Regions from separate parts of the Rhizobacter sp. P2_H3 genome, predicted to be linked through region 2. Evidence: predicted binding sites of a transcription regulator. Region 2 holds the regulator's gene; each other region holds the start of a gene.
What was found. Region 2 encodes LexA, which represses DNA repair genes until DNA is damaged. Its sites were predicted from a motif close to ACTGTATNNNNATACAGT; they were not measured.

Region 1: a site for LexA is predicted at 2,963-2,980, ahead of AC1D1T_RS17875 (error-prone DNA polymerase). Genes of this name have one in related genera too.
Region 3: a site for LexA is predicted at 2,276-2,293, ahead of imuA (translesion DNA synthesis-associated protein ImuA). Genes of this name have one in related genera too.
Region 4: a site for LexA is predicted at 2,196-2,213, ahead of imuA (translesion DNA synthesis-associated protein ImuA). Genes of this name have one in related genera too.

Annotation. Positions count from the first base shown of each region.
Region 1 is NZ_JBFUFQ010000095.1:14,348-19,570, reverse strand. Features, by position in the region: gene AC1D1T_RS17890 (glycoside hydrolase family 18 protein) at 1-1,002, shown strand, start outside; gene AC1D1T_RS17885 (NAD-dependent succinate-semialdehyde dehydrogenase) at 989-2,434, opposite strand; gene AC1D1T_RS17880 (hypothetical protein) at 2,513-2,878, opposite strand; gene AC1D1T_RS17875 (error-prone DNA polymerase) at 2,993-5,223, shown strand, end outside.
Region 2 is NZ_JBFUFQ010000171.1:5,998-11,220, forward strand. Features, by position in the region: gene AC1D1T_RS23810 (ABC-F family ATP-binding cassette domain-containing protein) at 1-281, shown strand, start outside; gene AC1D1T_RS23815 (hypothetical protein) at 361-717, shown strand; gene AC1D1T_RS23820 (hypothetical protein) at 727-1,050, shown strand; gene AC1D1T_RS23825 (MarR family winged helix-turn-helix transcriptional regulator) at 1,154-1,672, shown strand; gene AC1D1T_RS23830 (organic hydroperoxide resistance protein) at 1,720-2,145, shown strand; gene AC1D1T_RS23835 (asparaginase) at 2,191-3,135, opposite strand; gene lexA (transcriptional repressor LexA) at 3,216-3,890, shown strand; gene AC1D1T_RS23845 (helix-hairpin-helix domain-containing protein) at 3,890-4,201, shown strand; gene AC1D1T_RS23850 (isochorismatase family protein) at 4,220-4,450, shown strand; partial or broken gene AC1D1T_RS23855 (penicillin acylase family protein) at 4,451-5,223, opposite strand, start outside.
Region 3 is NZ_JBFUFQ010000104.1:553-5,775, forward strand. Features, by position in the region: partial or broken gene AC1D1T_RS18590 (PHP domain-containing protein) at 1-130, opposite strand, end outside; gene AC1D1T_RS18595 (Y-family DNA polymerase) at 136-1,506, opposite strand; gene imuA (translesion DNA synthesis-associated protein ImuA) at 1,442-2,236, opposite strand; gene AC1D1T_RS18605 (SOS response-associated peptidase family protein) at 2,542-3,480, shown strand; gene AC1D1T_RS18610 (H-NS histone family protein) at 3,545-3,910, shown strand; gene ligD (DNA ligase D) at 3,981-5,223, opposite strand, start outside.
Region 4 is NZ_JBFUFQ010000046.1:14,552-19,774, forward strand. Features, by position in the region: gene AC1D1T_RS11690 (Y-family DNA polymerase) at 1-1,353, opposite strand, end outside; gene imuA (translesion DNA synthesis-associated protein ImuA) at 1,382-2,188, opposite strand; gene AC1D1T_RS11700 (bifunctional helix-turn-helix transcriptional regulator/GNAT family N-acetyltransferase) at 2,321-3,283, shown strand; gene AC1D1T_RS11705 (YchJ family protein) at 3,280-3,654, shown strand; gene AC1D1T_RS11710 (hypothetical protein) at 3,668-4,198, opposite strand; gene AC1D1T_RS11715 (WD40/YVTN/BNR-like repeat-containing protein) at 4,347-5,223, opposite strand, start outside.

The sequences.
Region 1 (5,223 bases), on a different contig from region 2:
CTCGCCACCTCGACGCGTGACGACGAGTTCGATGCCGTCTTCGCCCGCTTCAAGCAGCGTGCGCCGCACGCCAAGGTGCTGGCCTCGGTGGGCGGCTGGGGCGGCTCGGACCCGTTCTTCCACCTCGTGAACGACCCGGCGCGGCGCGCGGTGTTCGCCGCCTCGGTCACGCAGTTCCTGCAGACCCACCCGGCCTTCGACGGCATCGACATCGACTGGGAGCACCCGACCTCGAACGGCAGCGCCAATGGCGTCGCGCTGGGCACGCCGGCCGACGGGCAGGGCTATGCGGACCTGATGGTCGACCTGCGCCGCGCGCTCGATGCACTCTCCGCGCAGACCGGCCGCCGCTACCTGCTGACTGCCGCCATCAACACCACCGAATCGCTCGCGACGAAGGTCAACCACGCCGCTGCGGCGAAGGTGATGGACCTCGTCTTCATGATGACCTACGACTTTGCCGGCGGCTGGACGCCGCTGGCCGGCCACCACACGCCGCTCGCGAGCCCGACGCCGGACACCAACGACAGCCTCGAAGGCGCCGTGCGCGTGATGACGAAAGCCGGCGTGCCGGCGCACAAGCTGGTGGCCGGTATCGCGATGTACGGCCGCGGCTTCGTCGGCGTGAAGGGCCTGGGGCCGAACGGCTTCAACGGGGTGCCGCGCACCGGCGTGTTCCCCGGCAAGGAAGGCGACATCACCTACCGCGAGCTGGCCGGCGGCTGGCTGGGACCGAAGGGCACCGGCACGCAGGGCTGGAGAACGGTGTACGACCGCATCACGCAGTCGTACACGCTGTGGAATGCGCGCGAGCAGCAGATGATCGGCTACGACGACCCGCGCAGCGTGCGGCGCAAGGGCCGCTTCGCGGTCGCGCACGGGCTGGCGGGCGTCTTCGCGTGGGAGCTGTCGCAGGACAACGGCGACATCCTGAACGCGATGAACCTCGGGGTCGGGCAGACCCCGGGTCCTGCTCAGGCCAAGCCGCTCAAACGGCCATGATCGACACGCTCTTCGTCACCAGGTAGGCCTCCATCGCCTCCGGGCCGCCTTCGGTGCCGTAGCCCGAGTCCTTGACGCCGCCGAACGGCATCTCGGCCACCGGCGCGGCCGGCTGGTTGACCCACAGCATGCCGACCTCCAGGCGTTGCGACAGCAGGTGCGCGTTCTTGATCGAGCGCGTGAAGGCGTAGCTGGCCAGCCCGAACGGCAGGCGGTTGGCTTCGGCGATCGCCTCGTCCAGCGTGTCGAAGCCGCGCACCGCGGCCACCGGGCCGAACGGTTCGTTGTTGAACACGTCGGCGTCGAGCGGCACGTCGGTGAGCACCGTCGGCGCGAAGAAGTTGCCGCTGCTGCCGACGCGTTCGCCGCCGGTCGCGACCGTCGCGCCGCGCTTGCGGGCGTCGTCGACCACCTTGGCCATCGCGCCCAGGCGGCGCGCATTGGCCAGCGGGCCGAGCGTCGTGCCTTCGGCCAGGCCGTCGCCCAGCTTCAGCTTCTGGGCATGCGCCACCAGCGCCTGCGAGAACTCCGCCTTCAGGCTGTTGTGCACCAGGAAGCGCGTCGGCGAGATGCAGACCTGGCCGGCATTGCGGAACTTCGCACCGCCGGCGGCCTTGACCGCGAGCGCGACATCGGCGTCGTCGGCGACGATCACCGGCGCGTGGCCGCCCAGCTCCATCGTCACGCGCTTCATGTGGCGGCCGGCCAGCGCGGCCAGTTCCTTGCCGATCGGCGTCGAGCCGGTGAAGGTGACCTTGCGGATGACCGGGTGCGGGATCAGGTAGGCCGAGATCTCGGCCGGGTTGCCGAACACCAGGCCGAGCACGCCGGCCGGGATGCCGGCATCGACGAAGGTGGCCAGCAGCGCGGCCGGCGAAGCCGGGGTTTCTTCGGGCGCCTTCACCAGGAACGAGCAGCCGCTCGCGAGCGCCGCACCGAGCTTGCGCACGATCTGGTTGATCGGGAAGTTCCACGGCGTGAAGGCCGCGACCGGGCCGACCGGCTCCTTCAGCACCAGCTGCTGCGCGGCCAGGTTGCGCGACGGCACGATGCGGCCGTACACGCGGCGGCCTTCGTCGGCGAACCAGTCGATGATGTCGGCGCCGGCCAGCACCTCGACGCGCGCCTCGGCCAGCGGCTTGCCCTGCTCCTGCGTCATCAGGCGGGCGATGCCGTCGGCGCGTTCGCGCAGCAGCGCGGCGGCGCGGCGCATCAGGTTGCCGCGCTCGTGCGCGGGCGTTGCGCGCCAGGTCTCGAAGCCGCGCTGCGCGGCGGCCAGCGCGCGGTCGAGGTCGGCCGTCGATGCATGCGCGACCTTGCCGATCGGCGCACCGGTGGCGGGGTTCAGCACGTCCAGCGTCTTGCCGCCGGCGGCGTCGACCCATTGGTTGTCGATCAGCAGGCGGGTGTCGGGGTAGGTGGTGTCGCTCATGGGCTTTCGCGTAGTCGTCGAAGCGGGGAAGGGCGCCATTGTCGGCCTTCCTCCAAGCCCCTTGCCGCACGCGGCCCTTCAGGCGGACTGGATCACGCCATGCGCCGAGGCAGGCGTCGATGCCGGTGCCTTCGGCCGGCAGTTGCGCTTCTTCTCGAGCCAGTAGACGACGTTGCCGGTCACGACGATGCTGCCGGAGATCACGGTGGAGGCGGCCAGCACGGCGGCGTGGCCCACCAGCTGGGTGATGCAGTCATTGGTGCTGCATGAGCGGCCGGCATTGACGTCGGCCACGTCGAGCACCATCTGGCGCGCCATGACCTGGCATTCCTCGTCGTAGACGTGGATGGTGCGCGGGTAGGCGCAGCCGAACGACGCGGTGGCGGCCGTCACCGCGATGAACAGCGTGCGAAACCGTGGCAGGCAAGGGGTGGTGTGGGGCATCGGGTGGCCTCGTCGGGGGGTCATCGATTCTGTCGTGTGCCGGGCACGCGTTTGTCGCCGGTGGGGCGGTTCATATGTCCATATACTGTATGAAAGCACAGTATTCATCCCGCGATGCTCCCCCCCTATGCCGAGCTGCACTGCCGCAGCAACTTCAGCTTCCTCACCGGGGCCTCGCACCCCGAGGAACTGGTGAACCGCGCCGCCGACCTCGGCTACGCGGCGCTCGCGATCACCGACGAGTGCTCGCTGTCCGGCGTGGTGCGCGCGCACGTCGAGGCACGGCGCCGCCAGTTGCACCTGATCATCGGCAGCGAGATGCAGCTCACCTTGCCGGCGGGCGACCCGCATGCCCGGCTCGTGCTGCTCGCGCAGACGCGCCGCGGCTACGGCAACCTGTCGCACTGGATCACCGTCGCGCGGCGCCGCGCCGACAAGGGGCATTACCTCGCGCACCCGTCCGACCTCGAAGGCGGCGTGCCCGACGCGCCCACGCTGGCCGGCCTGCCCGAGTGCCTGGCGCTGCTGGTGCCCGATGCCGCGCAGCCGTTCGAGACGGTGTTCGCGCATGCGATGTGGCTCAAGACCTGGTTCCACGAACGGGCCGCGGTGGCCCTCGAGCGGTTGCACCGCCCCGGCGACGAGGAACTGCTCGCTATCGTGCTGCAGGTCGCGCGGCGGGTCGGCCTGCCGGTGGTCGCGTCCGGCGACGTGCTGATGCACCTGCGCTCGCGCAAGTCGCTGCAGGACACGCTGACCGCGACGCGGCTGAACCTGCCGCTCACCGAATGCGGGCTGCGGCTCGCGCCGAACGCCGAGCAGTACCTGCGCTCGCGCAGCCGGCTGGCCGGCCTCTACGAGCCGGCGTGGCTCGACAACACGCTGCTGCTGGCCGCGCAATGCACCTTCTCGCTCGCCGAGCTGAAGTACGAGTACCCGCGCGAGGTCGTGCCCGAAGGCATGACGCCGATCGCCCACCTGCGCCGGCTCACCTATGCCGGCGTGCCCAAGCGCTTTCCCGACGGGCTGAAGCCGGCGCACTCGAAGCAGATCGAGGACGAGCTCGCGCTGATCGAGCAGCTCGGCTACGAGGCCTACTTCCTGACGGTGGCCGACATCGTGCGCTGGGCGCGCGCGCGGGACATCCTGTGCCAGGGGCGCGGCAGTGCGGCGAACTCGCTGGTGTGCTACTGCCTCGAGGTGACCGAGGTCGATCCCGAGCGCGCGACGCTGCTGTTCGGCCGCTTCATCAGCGCCGAGCGCAACGAGCCGCCCGACATCGACATCGACTTCGAGCACCAGCGCCGCGAAGAGGTCATCCAGTACATCTACGGCAAGTACGGCCGCCACCGCGCGGCGCTGACCGCGGTCGTCATCAGCTACCGGCCGCGCAGCGCGGTGCGCGACGTCGGCCGCGCGCTCGGCATCGACCTGCAGCGCATCGACGCCGTCTCGAAGAGCCAGCAGTGGTTCGACGGCCGCGGCATCAGCCGCGAGCGCCTGCGCGAGAACGGCTTCGATCCCGATTCGCTGGTGGTGCGGCAATGGGCCGAGTTGACCGGCATGCTGGTGGGCTTTCCGCGCCACCTGAGCCAGCACCCGGGCGGCTTCGTGATCGCGCGCGACCAGATCGAGCAGCTGGTGCCGGTCGAGAACGCCGCGATGGACAAGCGCAGCGTCGTGCAGTGGGACAAGGACGACCTCGACGCGCTCGGGCTCATCAAGGTCGACATCCTCGCGCTCGGCATGCTCAGCGCGCTGCGCCGCGCGCTGGAATTCATCGGCCACAAGCAGGGCCGTGAATTCCGCATGCAGGACATCGCCGAGGGCGACGAACCCACCTACGACATGATCTGCCAGGCCGACACCATCGGCGTGTTCCAGATCGAGAGCCGGGCGCAGATGAGCATGCTGCCGCGCCTGCGGCCGCGAAAGTACTACGACCTGGTGGTCGAGGTCGCGATCGTGCGGCCCGGCCCGATCCAGGGCGGCATGGTCCACCCCTACCTGAAGAACCGCAACCTGCCGATCGCGGAGATCGATTGCCCCGAGCCGCTCTGGCCCGCGCTGGAGCGCACGAAGGGCGTGCCGATCTTCCAGGAGCAGGTGATGCAGATCGCGATGCTGGCCGCCGACTTCACTCAGGGCGAGGCCGACCAGCTGCGCCGCGCGATGGCCGCGTGGAAGCGCAAGGGCGGGCTCGGGCCGTTCCACGAGCGGCTGGTCGGCCGCATGGTCGCCAACGGCTACGCGCTCGAGTACGCGGAACGCATCTTCAAGCAGATGGAGGGCTTCGGCGAGTACGGCTTCCCGGAGAGCCATGCGGCCGGCTTCGCGCTGCTTGC
Region 2 (5,223 bases):
CCCCGAAGGCAGCCAAGGACGACCGCAAGGCCGGCGCCCAGCAACGCCAGAAGGCCGCCGAGCAGACCAGGCCGCTGCGCACCGAACTGGCGACGCTCGAGAAGCGCATCGCGACGCTGACGCAGGAGAAGGCCAACATCGAGGAAGCCTCGGCGCGGCCCGGCCTGAGCCCGGCACAGCGCGTCGAGCAGGGCAAGCGGCTCAAGCAGCTCGGGGACGAGCTCGAGGGCGCCGAGGGCCGCTGGCTCGAGGTCACCGGCGAGCTCGACGCGCTGGGCTGACACGGCTTCGCACCACCGCACGCGGCTTCCGTTCGGTGGCCGGGGACGAACGGCGCACGGCCTATCGTTCGTCCCCATGATGGCCCTTCAAAAAGCGCAAACGGGTGACCTGTCGGGCGGTGCCGGACAGCGCCAGGGCGCCGCCCGCGCGGCCGAGCCGGCCGCGGCGCCGACGGTGAACCCGGCACTGCTCGGGCGCTTTCGCGCACTGATCGACGAAGTGACCGACGAGCTGATGCAGGGCCGCAGCGGCGACCGCAACAGCTTCCGGGCCGACGCGATCACGCTGCTGATGGCGACGACGCAGGAGATCGACGGGCCCGCCGACGGCGTCGAGAGCCCGTTGAGCTACCTGCTGCGCGAGGAGCAGCAGAAGGCGGCCGCCGTGCTCGGCAGCAGCGAGCCCGACCACTTCCTCACGTTCATGAAGGTCTGAGGCATCGCGATGGCACTCCAAGGAATCAACGGGCCCGCCGAACGTGCACCGCGGCCCACCGTCACCCGGCAGGACAGCGGCAGCACGAGCGCACCGAGCCGGGCGCGCGACCGCGGCACCAACGCGCTCGGCAACGCCGTGCCCGGCAGGGGCGCGCGCACGCCGCGGCCCGATGCAGCGCAGGGCGTGGCCGCGAAGGTGCTCGACCAGGTCTACGGCGCCGCGCTGAAGCTGCGCGAGAACCCGACCCCGTCGGGCCTCACCGCCGGCACGCTCGCGGCCGCGAAAGGCGTGCTGTCGCTCTACCGCGCCTTCCCGCAATTGACGCGATAGCGCCAATCCGACCCGGTGCGCCGGCACGGCGATGCCCCTGCCGCCGGCCGGGGATTTATATTGCACACAATTCAATTGCCAGATTGAGAATACAGTCTCGTCCATGGCAAGCACCCACCGCCCCCGTCGACAGGACCGCAGCAGCGCCGGCGCCCCCGCGCTGCCGGCCGGCGTCGACTGGCTGCAGCTCGACAACCAGGTCTGCTTCGCGCTGTATTCCACCTCGCTCGCAATGACCAAGCTGTACAAGCCGCTGCTGGCGCCGCTCGGCCTCACCTACCCGCAGTACCTGGCGTTCCTGGTGCTGTGGGAGCGTGACGGGGTGACGGTCGGCGAGCTCGGCGAGCGGCTGTTCCTCGATTCCGGCACGCTGACGCCGCTGCTCAAGCGCATGGAAGCGGCCGGCTGGCTGCAGCGCCGGCGCGCGGCCGACGACGAGCGCCGCGTGATCGTCAGCCTGACGGCCGAGGGCCGCGCGCTGCGCCAGCAGGCGCGCGGCGTGCCGGCCCAACTGGCCCAGGCCAGCGGCTGCAGCATCGGCGAGCTGACCGACCTGACCCAACGCCTGCAGCAGTTGCGCCAGCAACTGCTCGATGACGCGCCCGATGCGGCGCATGCGTGAACGTTGTTGTTACCCCTGACCCACCCCACCACCTGAAGGAAGACACCATGGCCCTCGAAAAAGTCCTGTACACCGCCCACGCCACCTCCACCGGCGGCCGCGAAGGCACCTCCAAGTCGTCGGACGGCGTGCTCGACCTGCGCCTGACCACGCCGAAGGAACTGGGCGGCAACGGCGCCGTCGGCACCAACCCCGAACAGCTGTTCGCCGCCGGCTACTCGGCCTGCTTCATCGGCGCGATGAAGGTGGCTGCCGGCAAGCACAAGGTCACGCTGCCGGCCGACACCTCGATCGCCGCCAGCGTCGGCATCGGCCCGATCCCGCAAGGCTTCGGCATCCAGGTCGCGATGACCATCACCGTGCCGGGCGTCGAGCGCTCGGTGGRGCAGCAGATCGTCGAGACGGCGCACCAGATCTGCCCGTACTCGAACGCGACGCGCGGCAACGTCGACGTGACGCTGACCGTCGCTTGAGCCCCGCCTGCGCCTGATGAAGAACGGCCCTTCGCGGGCCGTTTGTCATTCCGCGAGCAGTTGCAGCAGCAGCTCGATGCGGGCCTGGTACGGCGACAGCTCGCCGCCGGCGGGCAACACATCGCCGGGCTGAGCGAACACCGGGCCGCCCGCCACGCGGCTGCAGCGCAGCACGCGCACGCCGGTCGACTGCGCGCGCAGCAGCGCGGCTTCGAGCGCGTGGTGCACCGTGCCGTGGCCGGTGCCCGCGGCCACGATGCCGCGTGCGCCTCGCTCGATCAATGCATCGACCAGCACGCCATCGGCACCCGCATGGCTGAGCAGGATGTCGACGCGCGGCCACGCGGGGCCGTCGACCAGCCTGGCCAGCCGCGCCGCAGGCAACGCCTCACCCGCCGGCCACGGACGGAACAGCCGCAGCCGCCCTTCCTCGATGCGGCCGACCGGGCCGGCGTCGCCCGAATCGAAGGCCTCGATGCGGTAGGTGTGCACCTTGCGCACGTCGGCCGCGCCATGCACCACGCCGCCGAGCACCGCGACCACGCCGCGCGCGCCGGGGTGCTGCGCAACGGCGACCGCATCGAGCAGGTTCTGCGGCCCGTCGGGCTGCAGCGAGGTGGCGGGCCGCATCGCCGCCGTCAGCACCACCGGCTTGGCCGGCGCGAGCACGCGCTGCAGCAGCCACGCGGTCTCCTCCAGCGTGTCGGTGCCATGCGTGACGACCACGCCCGCCACCTCGGGCCGCGCCAGGTGGTGCGCCAGCCGCCTGACCAGCGCGCGCCACACGTCGGCGCTCATGTCCTTGCTGTCGACCTGCGCGACCTGCTCGGGCTCGAGCGGCACCGCGGCCAGCGCCGGTACCGCCTTCACGAGCTGCGCGACGCCGAGCTGCGCCGCGGTGTAGCCGATGTTGTCGCCGGCGGCCGCCGAGGTGCCGGCGATGGTGCCGCCGGTGCCGAGCACGACGACGATCTGATCAGTTCTTTGCATTTTTCACGAAGCTGGATAAAAATACAGTCACTGGATGGATGTTCAGTCCACGCCATTTCACCAAGCCGAGGCCCACCGCGATGAACGAAATCCCGAAGCTCACCGACCGCCAGCAGCAGATCCTCGACCTGGTGCAGAGCGCGATCGAGCGCACCGGTGCGCCGCCCACCCGGGCCGAGATCGCGAACGAGCTGGGCTTCAAGTCGGCCAACGCCGCCGAAGAACACCTGCAGGCGCTGGCCCGCAAGGGCGTCATCGAGCTGGTGGGCGGCACCTCGCGCGGCATCCGTCTGCAGTCTGACACATTGCGCGCGCTGAACCAGAGCCGCGGCAAGCAGTTCAGCCTGCCGCTGCCCAGCCTCTCGCAGCTCACACTGCCGCTGGTCGGGCGCGTCGCGGCCGGCAGCCCGATCCTCGCGCAGGAGCACATCGACCAGACCTACCTGATGGAAGCCAGCCTGTTCGCACGCCGGCCCGATTTCCTGCTGAAGGTGCGCGGCATGAGCATGCGCGACGCCGGCATCATGGATGGCGACCTGCTCGCGGTGCAGAAGGCCAAGGACGCGAAGAACGGCCAGATCGTCGTCGCGCGGCTCGGCGACGAGGTCACCGTGAAGCGCTTCAAGCGCACCCGCACCAGCATCGAGCTGCTGCCGGAGAACCCCGATTTCGAACCCATCGTCGTGCCGTTCGGCGATGTCGACTTCGAACTCGAGGGGTTGGCGGTCGGCCTGATCCGCAACAGCATGCTGTGATGGAGGCCGCCGTGGTGATCAAGGCCCCCAAGGCGGCGAGTGCCGCGGAGTGCAAGGCGCTCGAGCAACTGCCCAACATCGGCCCCGCGCTGGCCGCCGACCTGCGGCTGATCGGCATCCAGGAGCCGAAGGACCTGCGCGGCAAGGATGCCTTCGTGCTGTACCAGCGCCTGTGCGCGATCACCGGGCAGCGCCACGACCCGTGCGTGCTCGACACCTTCATGGCCGCCACCGATTTCATGGGCGGCGCGCCCGCCGCGCCGTGGTGGGCCTACACCGCGCAGCGCAAGGCCCTGTTTGGGCAGGTGTGACGGCGATGCATCGACCAGCTGCTGGTGTGCGGCCTGCAGAGCGAGGTCTGCGTCACCCACACCTCGCAATCGGCGCTGGCGCTCGGCTACGACGTGATCCTCGCGAGCGACTCGCACGGCACCTGGCCCGACGCCACCTCGGGCGCCGACGAGATCATCGCCCGCCAGAACGAGGCGCTGGCCGCCCAGGGCGTGCGGCTGATGAGCACGCGGGAGATCGTCGGCCAGCTCGCACAGTTGGAGCGCTGATCAGCGCGGCGACAACACCAGCGTGTGCTCCGCCGGCGTGCCCCACACCGGCACGTCATCCACCTTCGCCCAGCGCTCGACGAAGCTGCGGTACAGCGGCGAAAACACGATGCCCGATTGCCCGCTCGACTGCACGAAGCGTGAGCGAGCCGGGTCGCCCAGGTCGTACAGCGCCCGCAGCGACGGCCCGTGCTCGGCCAGGTACAGCTCGCCGGTCGTCGCGTCCGGCCGCAGGCCGACACGCGACACATTGACGGTGTAGGTGTCGCCGCCCACCGGCGCCCGCAGCTCGAACCAGCGTGCCAGCGCCTTCACCTTGCTGAACGGCCGGTGCTCGGCCCGGGCCTGGTGCGCCCGGCCCCATTGCCAGCTCGCCACGTCGCTGCCCTGCGACTGCTGCAGCTCGTCGAGCGCCCGCGTGAACGCCGCGTCCACCTGCTGCGCGCAGGTCTCGACCACCGGCGTCGCCTTGTCATCGCACCACCAGCCGTCCTGGCGCGCCAGCACACCTTCCAGCGCCTCGCGGAAGCTGCGGCTGCCGAGCTGCCGCTCGTACAGCGCGGCGCCGAGCTCGTCGCTGAACACCGCCTGCGTCAGCTGCCGCACCCAGGCCGACAGGATCAGCGGCGCCGCGCGGTCGGCCGCCATCGTGCCGTCGAACGAGGCCAACTCACGCTGCGCCGCCGCGGCCAGCGGGTGGGGCGACACCGCGCGCTTCAGCACCGGCAGCAGCTTCAGCGCCGCCAGCGACAGCTGGTCGCGCTGGATGGCCC
Region 3 (5,223 bases), on a different contig from region 2:
CGGTGAGGGCCAACGCTGAATATCCCAGCTCGTACGCGCGCTCCACCAACTCTTCGGGTTGGCTCGCGCCCCGCAGGAAGCTGAAGTTCGAGACGCAACGCAGCTCGGCGTACGCAGGAATGCGGCGCATGGCGGTCAGGCGAAAGTGCCGTGCAAATACCAGGCCGTTTGAGCCGCCGACTCACTCTCGGCCAGTCGCGTTTGGAAGATCCACAGGACCCCCGCGTGCTCACTGACCGCGATCCAGTAATCACGACTGACATTGCGCGTGCACTGTGACCCGCCTTCCTCCATGCGGTCCCACCATCCCCCTTCGACGCGATGCGGACCAGAGAGCAGTTGCAGCGCGCCTTGGTACATCGGATGCGGGCCCTGCATCGCCAGTCGCAGCGGCTGCGCGAGGATGAACGTCGGCTGTGGAACGTCGAGCACGCGTGCGAGGCGCTTCGGGCGCTGAACATCGGCTGCCTGCCACTGGCACATCCACTCCGGCCGGTGGTCCTCCAATGCCAGCGGGCGGAGCACCCGTTCAGGGCCGAGGCGGGCGGCCAGGCGCTCCAGCACCAACGCAAGTCCTTCACCTGCAACGCGCACGTCCGGGACGAGCGAGAGGCTTGCCTCTTCCAGCGACTCAACCTCGTCGGCGGTCAGCTCGATGTCGCCCACCGGAGCGAGCAGCTCGACCTTCGCCAGCTGCTCTGCCAGCAAACTTCCGAGATGCTCAACGTCCCTCATGAGACGCGCTGTCCGAATCGTCAACGAGCCACCGGTGCCTGCCGATCGCGACCGCATCGTGTCATGCCACCAGTGGAAGGTGAACGCCGTGACGCCGCTGTGCTTCGCGGTCAACCAGGCACTGAGTTGGAGGAGCAGGCGACGCGCGCCAAACAGCAATGCCGGGGCGAGCTCAACGCGCGCCATCAGCTCCAGACGCGCCCGAAAGACATCCGGCAAGACGACCCATTCATGCGCCTCCGGCCGCAAGCCGTACGCCTGGTCGAGCGCGGCAAGAAGCTGCCCATCGAAGCGGCGGCTGAGTCCACCGCGAGGCAGCGCCCTGACCTGACCGAGCGTCAGACATCCAAGTCGGGCAAGCGTCGCCTGATGCTTACCCACCGAGGTCAGCGTGTGGATGGGAAGCGCATCGAGCAGTGTGCCGAGGGGCGCCGCAAAGCCGTTGGACTGCCGAGCCCGCCCGAGTGCGACGGCGCCCAGGCTGGTGGGCGCCCAACTGACCTGCTCTGCGCCCAGTGCACTGGCTTCCTCGCGGACACGTCCGACCAGTCGGCGCTTGCCGCCGAAGAGTCGCACGCTGGCTTCGACTTCCATGACGACTGCCGGCGAGTCCCCTTCGGGTTCGATCACCGCAACGCGCGGCGTGAACTGCAGCGCCCAGGTGCTCAAGCCGCTGACCGCGTCGGCCAGCGCTTGCGAGCTCACGTCAGTGCGCTGGTGCCCGGCGTCCGAAACTGACGCTACTTGCGGAAGGAAGGCTGCCCACAACATCTGGATCGGCCTGAGAAAGGAAGGTTTGAAGCGGGTCGTGCTGATGACGACGCCGTGCGGCGAAGAGCGACGAAGGTTTGGCGATGCGGGGCGTGATCAACGCCTCCAGTCCGGCAGGAACAGAGCGCAGCGTCAGCGTTTCGTCGATGGTCGGGCCGCGTCGCTTCAACACGCGCACGTGCAGTTGCCAGTCGACATCGGACTCGGCGCTCAGCCTCAGCGGCGCTGCGGAGGCTTGGTGCTGCGCGGACGCAGGACGGAAGAGGAAGACGGGGCTGTCAGCGCTGGCCGCACACACCTGCAGCCGCCGCAGTTGCTCCGGCCTCACCTGAGGCAGCCATGCCATCAGTACCGCCATCGTGTTGGCTTTGATGAGCTGCTCCGTGGTCCACAGTCGCTGCGCAGGCGACTCAGCCTGCACCCAGATCACGCGCCGCTCATCGATGCCCGCCAGGCGCAGCCCTGGGAGGTGAGGCAGTTTCGGTGGACCGATGAGCACGAGCTCGACGCCCTTTTCCATCGCGACCTTCAATCCCGGGCCGAGCAGCCGCCATTCCGCGACGGTCGGCTGGACCTGCAGCACCTCAGTGATCGAAGCGCACGGCCATCCGCCTCCAGGCAGAGCCTGGTCAAGGGCTTGAAAGCCGGTAGGCAACACGCGCGACCGCTCGTTCCCAATCTGATCTGCGCGCCAAACCGCGGCCTCCACCTGCGTTGGCAGGCGAGGCATCGCAGACACTGGTCGGCTTGGACGCGAATTCATATGAATACTGTACATCCATACAGCTACCACGTGAGGAGACGGCCCACCGTCCGCGTGCGACGTTTGCACCATTCGGTCGGTAAAGCGTTGAGCCCGTTGATTTTTGACGCTGAAGATATTTTTGCGAGAGACCTTGCGTCACCGGGCATCTGACAACACCGCCTCCCCGGCTCCCCCTAGGACATCAGGGCACGGTTCGCGTCTCGTCGACCAGGCGCTACGATCGCTCAAGGGAGCAATCGGGCCACGGCCTTGCGTGTGGAGGACAAGGGATGTGCTACAGCGCTGAAGTCGAAGCCGAGTACAAGCTGTACATCCGCGAGTGGGGTGCGACCATGAGCATCAAAGAGTACTTCGACATCTTCTGGCGAAGGCGCTCAGACCCCTCGATCGTGATCCCGAAGAGCATGGAGGCTCCGTTCGCCTCGCCCGGCTCGCCCGACGAGCTCAGGATCAAAGAGCTGATTGACGAGTTCAATCTGCAGCAGGTCGCGAAGTTCGAGGCCGAGTTCTTCACCCAGCGAAGGCGACTGATCGACGCGCAACGCAAGTTGGTGACGAAGGTGACGAAGAGCGCTCAGGAGAGCGAGCGCATTGCGAACAACAAGATTGCCCGGGCCCAGGCAAAGTTCGACGACCTGCGGAGAACCCACATCGAGCCACGTGACGGGCGCATCTACCCGGCGAACTATGCACCCGTCATGGTCATGCGCGACGGCGAGCGGAAGTTGGTACCGATGCGATACCTGTGCCGCTTGCCTGACAAGCCGGTCTTCTACGACACGAAGTACCCCGCCACCTACAACGCGCGCCGCGACTCGCTGGACAACTTCTGGAAGCCGGTTTTCGGCGTCTCGCACGGTGTATTGGTCGTGAACGCGTTCTATGAAAACGTCGCGGTAAGCGGCCCTGACGGAGCCCCGGCGAACACTGTGCTGCAGTTCCGCCCGCAGTCCGGCGACCCGATGCTCGTTGCCTGCGTATGGGCGCATTGGACTGCGCCTGGCCATGACGATCTGCTCTCCTTCGCGGTGATCACCGATGAGCCACCGCCAGAAGTCGCAGCGGCCGGGCACAATCGCTGCCCAATCGCCATCAAGCCCGAGAGCATGCACGACTGGCTTTCCCCGTCACTCGGGGCCCTGCAACGTCAACAAGAAATTCTCGACGACAAGCAGCCGTTTTACTACGAGCACCGCCAGGCGGCATAGCGCCGCGGCTACAGCACTCCCACCTCTTGCGGCGAGCGTGCCGCCAACCTCACACCAAGGAATCATGTCGCAGATACCCGGCAAAGATGAACTCAAAGGCCTGTCGTACGCTGAGCTGCGTGCCCTGCTGCAACAGACCGAAACAGCACTGGGCGCAAAGCGGAGCGAAGAGCTGAAGGTACTCGCCGACGGCTACGCGAAGAAGCTCCAGATGGGTGGCTTCGGTATCAGTGAGGGGATCGAGGCTCTGCGCCCCTACCTCCCCGCCAAGGCAGCGAAGGCGGCGTCGGGCAGCGGCGAGCCAGGCCAACCGAAGTACGCGAACCCCGCCGATGCAAGCCAAACCTGGACAGGGCGCGGCAAGCGCCCGAACTGGTTCAACGAGCAGCTCGCGAGCGGGCGCGCGCCGGGAGAGATGGAAATTCGGTAGCGGCTTCGTCGCGACGCTTCCGCTGCAGTCGGTTGCACGGTGCTTCAGCGCCGTGCACATAGCGCTGCCGTTACTTCTTCGTTGCGTGCGGAGCCTTGTAGCCGAGCGTCTTCATTGCTTGCGTCAGCGTCTGCCGGCTCTTCGTGTACGACGCCCAGGGATCTTCCTTCTGAAATGACATGTACTCACGGGCGGTAGCGACCGTCCACTGGTCGCCGCCCTTGATCTCCGGCAGCTGCTCCCAGGCGATCGGCATCGAGACACCCATGCCTGGCCGAGCGCGTGCCGAGAAGGCCGCTGCGGTCGTCTGCCCGTGTCCGTTGCGGAGGTAGTCGATGAAGATCTTTCCAACGCGATTGGAGCCGCCAGACTTCGCAACGAATCGCTGGGGGATGGTCTTCGCCACGTGGACGACCACGGCCTGCAAGAACCCCTTCACGACGTCATAGGTTAGCTTCGGCGTCAAGGGCACAACGACGTGCAGCCCCTTGCCGCCGGAGGTCTTCAGCCAACTCTGCAAGCCGAGCTGCTCCAGGAAGCCGCGCATCAACATGGCCGCTTCCTGCACCTCAGTCCAGCCGACGCCCTCGCCCGGGTCGAGATCGAAGACTACGCGGTCCGGGTGATCGATGTGCGACGCCGTCGAATTCCAGGTGTGGAACTCGATGGTGTTCATCTGCGCCGCAGAGAGCAACGCCCCAACCCCATCTACTGTCAGGAGCGCCGCATGGCCTGGCCACAGTTTCGGATCGAGCTCTGCCATCCCCGGCATCTTCGTCTCCGGGTGCTTCTGGAAGAAGAGCTGCTGGCCGACGCCCTGTGGTGCTCGGACGAGCGACACCGGTCGACCTTCGAGATGGGGAAGCATCCAGTCGGCGACGCTCTCGTAGTACCGCACCAGCTCAATCTTTGTGGTCCCGGACGCAGGATCGATGACCCGTTCCGGATGCGTGATCTTGAGCTTCGAGGCGGCGGTCGGTGAAGCTCGCGCGCCGCGCTTTGAGGCCGCTCGCACGGCAGCGTCAGCCTTCGTCGCCGCCGCCTTTGGGACCGCCACGTCCTTTGCCTTCTCCCGATCAACCTCCGCCGCAGGCTTGTCGGTTCGCACGCCGCGAAACGACGCATGGCGGATGTGGCCATCCGGAGTCCATTCGCCGAATGCCACTTCGACAATCACCTTCGGTTCGACCCAGTGCCTGGCGCCGGCGCTGCGCTGCGACCAGCGGCCAGGCTTCACGGCTGACGCGTCCACCGCCGGCACATCCGTTTCATGCTTGGCGAGAAGTTGGTGAAGCTCGCGCGCAGTCGCATTG
Region 4 (5,223 bases), on a different contig from region 2:
TTCCGGCCCGGCCAGCAACTGCAGCAGGTGGCCGTCGAGCATCGGCTGCGACTGCTTCTGCGGCAAGGGCATCGCCAGCGGCAGCAGCCACACCGGCCGCGCCTGGGCGCCAGGCCTGGGCAGTTCGGCGCGGCGCGACGATGGCGGGCCGTCGAGCGCCGCCGCGCACACCCGGCTGGCGCGCTCCGGGCGGTGGTCCTGCACCGGCAGCACGCGCTGCACCCGCTCGCGGCCGAGCCGCGCCTGCAGCCGCTCGAGCAGGCGCGTGAGCCCTTCGTGCTCGCTGCGCGGCGTCGGGAACAGCTCGGCGTTCGGCGGCGGCTGGCGCGCGATGTCGCTGGCGCGCAGCACGAGCTCCAGCGTCGGCGCCGGCAAGGCCAGCTGCGCGAGCCGCTCGCGCAGCAGCGCCATCAGGTGCTTCGCATCGCGCGACGGCTCGGCCAGCGCGATCTCCAGCGTCGTGTGCTGCGGCGTCCGGTCATCGCGCCGCCAGCGCGGCTCGTGCTTCATCTGCAGGCTGAAACGGCGCACGAAGGCATGCTGCGCCGCGAGCCACGCCACCAGCCGCGACAGCAGCACCTGCACGCCGTGCATCACCTGCTCGGTGGTGTCGGCCCGCGCGAACAGCTCGAGCGCGCTGTCGAAACTCGCCGGCAGCGCGATCGACATGCGCGGATCGGGGCGCCGGCCGAGCGCGCCGTCGAGCTCGGTCAGCAGCGCCTCGCCGAAGCGCCGCGCCAGCCCGGCGCGCGGCAGGCTGCGCAGGTCGCCCAGCGTGTTCAGCCCCATGCCCTGCAGCGCCTCCCAGTGCTCGCGGCCCGGGCCGAGCAGCCAGACCGGTGCGGCATCGAGCGCGCGCTGCAGCGCGGCGGCATCGGCGCAATGCAGGCCGTCGGCGACGCGCGCCAGCAGCGCCGAGCCCTGCGCCGTCGGCGTGCTGACGCAGCGCAGTGCATGGCCGAGCGGCTGCAGCGCCTCGCGCAGCCGCTGCAGCAGTGCCTCGAGTCCACCGAAATAGCGCAGGCTGGCCTCGACCTCCAGCAACACGCCCTGCGGCGGGCTGAAGCTGACCGCCGGCGTGAACGCCAGCGCCGCGTGCGCGACGCTCGTGAGCGCCTGCCGGTCACGCAGCGCATCGGCCTGGCCGATCAGCAGCTGCGGCGCAAGCGCCAGCGCAGTCGCCCGCTTCAGCCCCGGCTTGACGCCCAGCGCCTGCGCGCCCGCATTGGCATGGGCGATGCTGTGCGCCTCGACCAGCGCGACGGGCGGCTCGCTGCCACCGCTGCCCGCCGGGAGCGTCGCCAGGAAGGATTCCAGCGACAGCAGCGGCAGGTGAAGACCGATCCAGAGCATCGCGTGCCCATGTGCAGCAGGTGCCGGATCAGGCGAGGTTGACGAAGGTCGCGGCGCGCAGCGGCGGCACGGCGGCCGCGGCCTGGACCGTCTGCGCCGCCAGCTCGCGCGCCTTGCGCGTGGCGCTGGCGGACAGCACCGGCGGCAGCTCGAGCCGCAGTTCATGGGCGAGCGGCGGGCCGCGGCGCTTCAGCACGCGCACGTTCAAGGCATCGGCCCCGCCGGCCCGCAGCGCGAGGCGCAGCGGCACCGGGCTGGCCTGCTGCTGCACCGCCATCTCGCGCAACACGAAGGCCGGGCCGTCGTGCGCATGGGCGGCCACCTGCAAGCGGCGCAGCCGCTCGGCGCGCAGGCGCGGCGGCAACCACGCGAGCACCGCACCGACGTGCCCGCTGTGCAACGCCTGCTCCAGCGCCCACAGCCGCGCATCGACACCGGCTTCGTGCGGCCGGCCGTCGACACCGGGGATGCCCTGCGTGCCGGTGTCGATCACCAGCAGCTGCTCGGCATCCAGCCCCATCTGCATCAGCGCCCAGGCCGACAGCGCCGCCGGTGGATCGAACAGCATCACCAGCCGCCCGGCCCGCTGCGTGGCGGCGAGGCACGGGGCCAGCAGGCGGATCTCGCCAAGGCCCGGGTGTGGCAGCAGCAGCTCGCTGAGCGCGCGCCGCGGCCAGCCGCCGCCGGGCAGTTGGGCATCGAGCACCGCGAAGCCGCTGGGCAGCGCGCGCTCGACGCTGCGCCCCATCTGGTTGCCACGCCACACGCTGGTGTGCAGCCGCTCGGGCAGCGGCGCGCGAGCGTGAGGGGCGAAGTGAGTGGTGGCAGAAGGCATGTGAACTACTGTATGCACATCCAGTATATCGATCCACTTGAAAACGGGGTCATGGCGTTACAAGTCTGTTCAAAAGAGCCTTTGGCACATTTATAGTTGCTTTTGGCAATTAATTACGGCAGCATGCCGGGCATGTCTTCTTCTGACCCGAACGATCGCGTGGCCGCGGTGCGCGCCTTCAACCGCTTCTACACGCACCGCATCGGCGTGCTGCACGAAGGCCTGGTCGACAGCGGCTTCACGCTGACCGAATCGCGGCTGCTGTGGGAGTTCGCGCACCAGGCGCAACCGACGGCCGGCGAACTCGCGCGCTCGCTGGACCTCGACCCCGGCTACCTGAGCCGCTTGCTGCGCGGCCTGCGCGAGCGCGGGCTGATCGAGGCGACGCCGTCGGCCAGCGATGCGCGGCAATCGCACCTGTCGCTCACCGCGGCCGGCCGCGCCGCGTTCGCGCCGCTCGACAGCGGCTCGCAGCAGCAGGTGCAGGCGCTGCTCGCGGCGCTGGACGAGCCGTCGCAGCAGCAACTGCTGCAGGCGATGGGCACGCTGCAGCGCCTGCTCGACGACGACCCGGCGCGACGCACGCGCGAGCCCTACCTGCTGCGACCGCACCGCCCCGGCGACATCGGCTGGGTGATCGCGCGCCATGGCGCGCTGTACGCGCAGGAGTACCGCTGGGACATCGGCTTCGAGGCGCTGGTGGCGCGCATCGCCGCCGCCTTCATCGAACGCTTCGACCCCGCGCGCGAAGCCTGCTGGATCGCCGAGCGCGACGGCGCGAACGTCGGCTGCGTGTTCCTCGTGCAGGCGCGCGACGAGGCGACGCAGGCGGTGCAGGACGGCGTGGCCCAGCTGCGCATGCTGCTGGTCGAGTCGTCGGCGCGCGGGCTGGGCCTGGGGCGCCGGCTGGTGCAGGAGTGCGAGCGCTTCGCGCGCCAGGCCGGCTACCGCCGCATCACGCTGTGGACCAATGCCAACCTGCTGGCTGCGCGCGGCATCTACGCAGCAGCAGGCTACCGGCTGGTCGCGACCGAACCCCACCACAGCTTCGGGCACGATCTGGTCGGAGAAACCTGGAACCTCGACCTCACATGACCTGCCCCTGCGGCCTGCCCCACCCTTACGCAGACTGCTGCGGCCGCTACCACGCCGGCCCGCTGCACCTGCTGGCGCCCGATGCGCCGTCGCTGATGCGATCGCGCTACAGCGCCTTCGTCCACGGATTGACCGACTACCTGCTGGCGACCTGGCACGCCAGCACCCGCCCGGCCACGCTGGAGCCCGATCCGCCGGGGCTGCGCTGGCTGGGGCTGGAAGTGCGAGGGCAGGCACAGCAGGACGCCGACCATGCAACGGTGGAGTTCGTCGCACGCAGCAAGCTCGGCGGCCGCGCGCAGCGGCTGCACGAGACGAGCCGCTTCGTGCGCGAGGACGGCCGCTGGTTCTACGTCGACGGGAACTACTGAGCCTGCCGAAAGATCAGGCAAATTCCTGGCGTACGCTGGCCGACATCAGCCGGCGGATGATCCACCCGAGCAGCCCGCAGGCGCCGAGCGTCACCAGCACCGCCATCACGCGGGCCGCGGTGACGAAGCCGCCGAACACGCCGAGCGCCTTGGGCGGCAGCGTCGCGGTGCTCAGCGTGCTGTCGACCACCGACTGCATCACCTCCTGCTGCAGCCACAGGCCGAGCAGGTTCGCGACGATCGCCAGCAGCAGCAGCGCGATGAAGGTGCGGCGCGCCCAGTTCAGGCGCAGCAGCAGGCCGACGGCCGACACCAGCGTGGCCAGCGACATCACGAGTCCCGCATTGACCACCCACGGCAAGTGCGCGATCAGCAGCCCGAACAGCCCGCTGGCCTGCAGGCCCTCGCTGCGGAATCCACCTGACACCAGCATCGCGTTCTGCAGCAGCGCCGAGGCACAGGCCAGCGCGCCGATCAGCATGAACACCCACGCGGTGGCGGTGACGAAAATCGAACGGGCTCCGACAGTGATGGTGGTGGGCATGGCGCTTCCTCGACAGCGTCGATTGTCCGGATCGCGGGCGGCCTTGTCATGACCGCGGCACGCGTCCCCCCAGGATCGAGGGGACGATGCGCCATCATCTGTGCACATCGCGCCACAAGGTGTCAGCCGATGTATCCGTCGCGGGCCGTCAGCCGAAACGCAGCGCGTACACCGGCGGCAGTTGCGCCGGCAGCGCCGCCCACCGGTCGCCGCCGTCGTCGCTGCTCCACACATGGCCGGTCGTGCTGCCCATCAGCAGGCTGCGGCCGTCGGGCGACACATCGAGCCCGTGGCGGTACAGCAGGTCGTAGCAGTGCCGCTGCGGCAGCCCGTGGCGCAAGGTCTCGAAACTCGCGCCGCCGTCGCGCGTGCGGTTGACCACCAGCGCCCCGCCGACCGGCACGCGCTGCTGGTCGGCGACGCCCGGCACGAACCAGGCCGTCTGCGCATCGCCGGGATGCACCGCGACCGCGAAGCCGAAGTCCGACAACGGCGCACCCGTCACCTGCTGCCACGAGGCCGATGCGTCGGTCGAGCGCCAGATGCCGTTGTGGTGCTGGGTCCACAGCACCTGCGGCTGCGCGGCGCAGCGCACGATGCGGTGCGGATCCTGCGTGTTCGGCGAGCCGGCCTGCTCCGGCGGCATGTAGGCGGCGTGCATGCCGTCGGCCTGCAGCTGCCAGCTCGCGCCGTCGTCGTGCGTGACCCAGGCGCCGCCGCAGCTGATGCCCAGCACCAGGTCGCCGGCGCGCTGGGGATGCGGGCAGATCGAATGGATGCCGGGCACGTCGTAGCCGCCGCCGAACCATTCGGCGCGCTCCGGCCGCTGCCACAGCGAATCGACCAGTTGCCATGAATCGCCGCCATCGCCGCTGCGAAACAGCCCGCCCGGCAGCGTGCCCAGCCACAGCGTGCCGTGGTCGCGCTCCAGCGACCACACCTGCACCACCTTCCATGGCACGCCGGTCGCGTCGGCCGGCTGGGGCGGGAAAGCCGGTGCCGCCACTTCGTGCCAGCTGGCACCC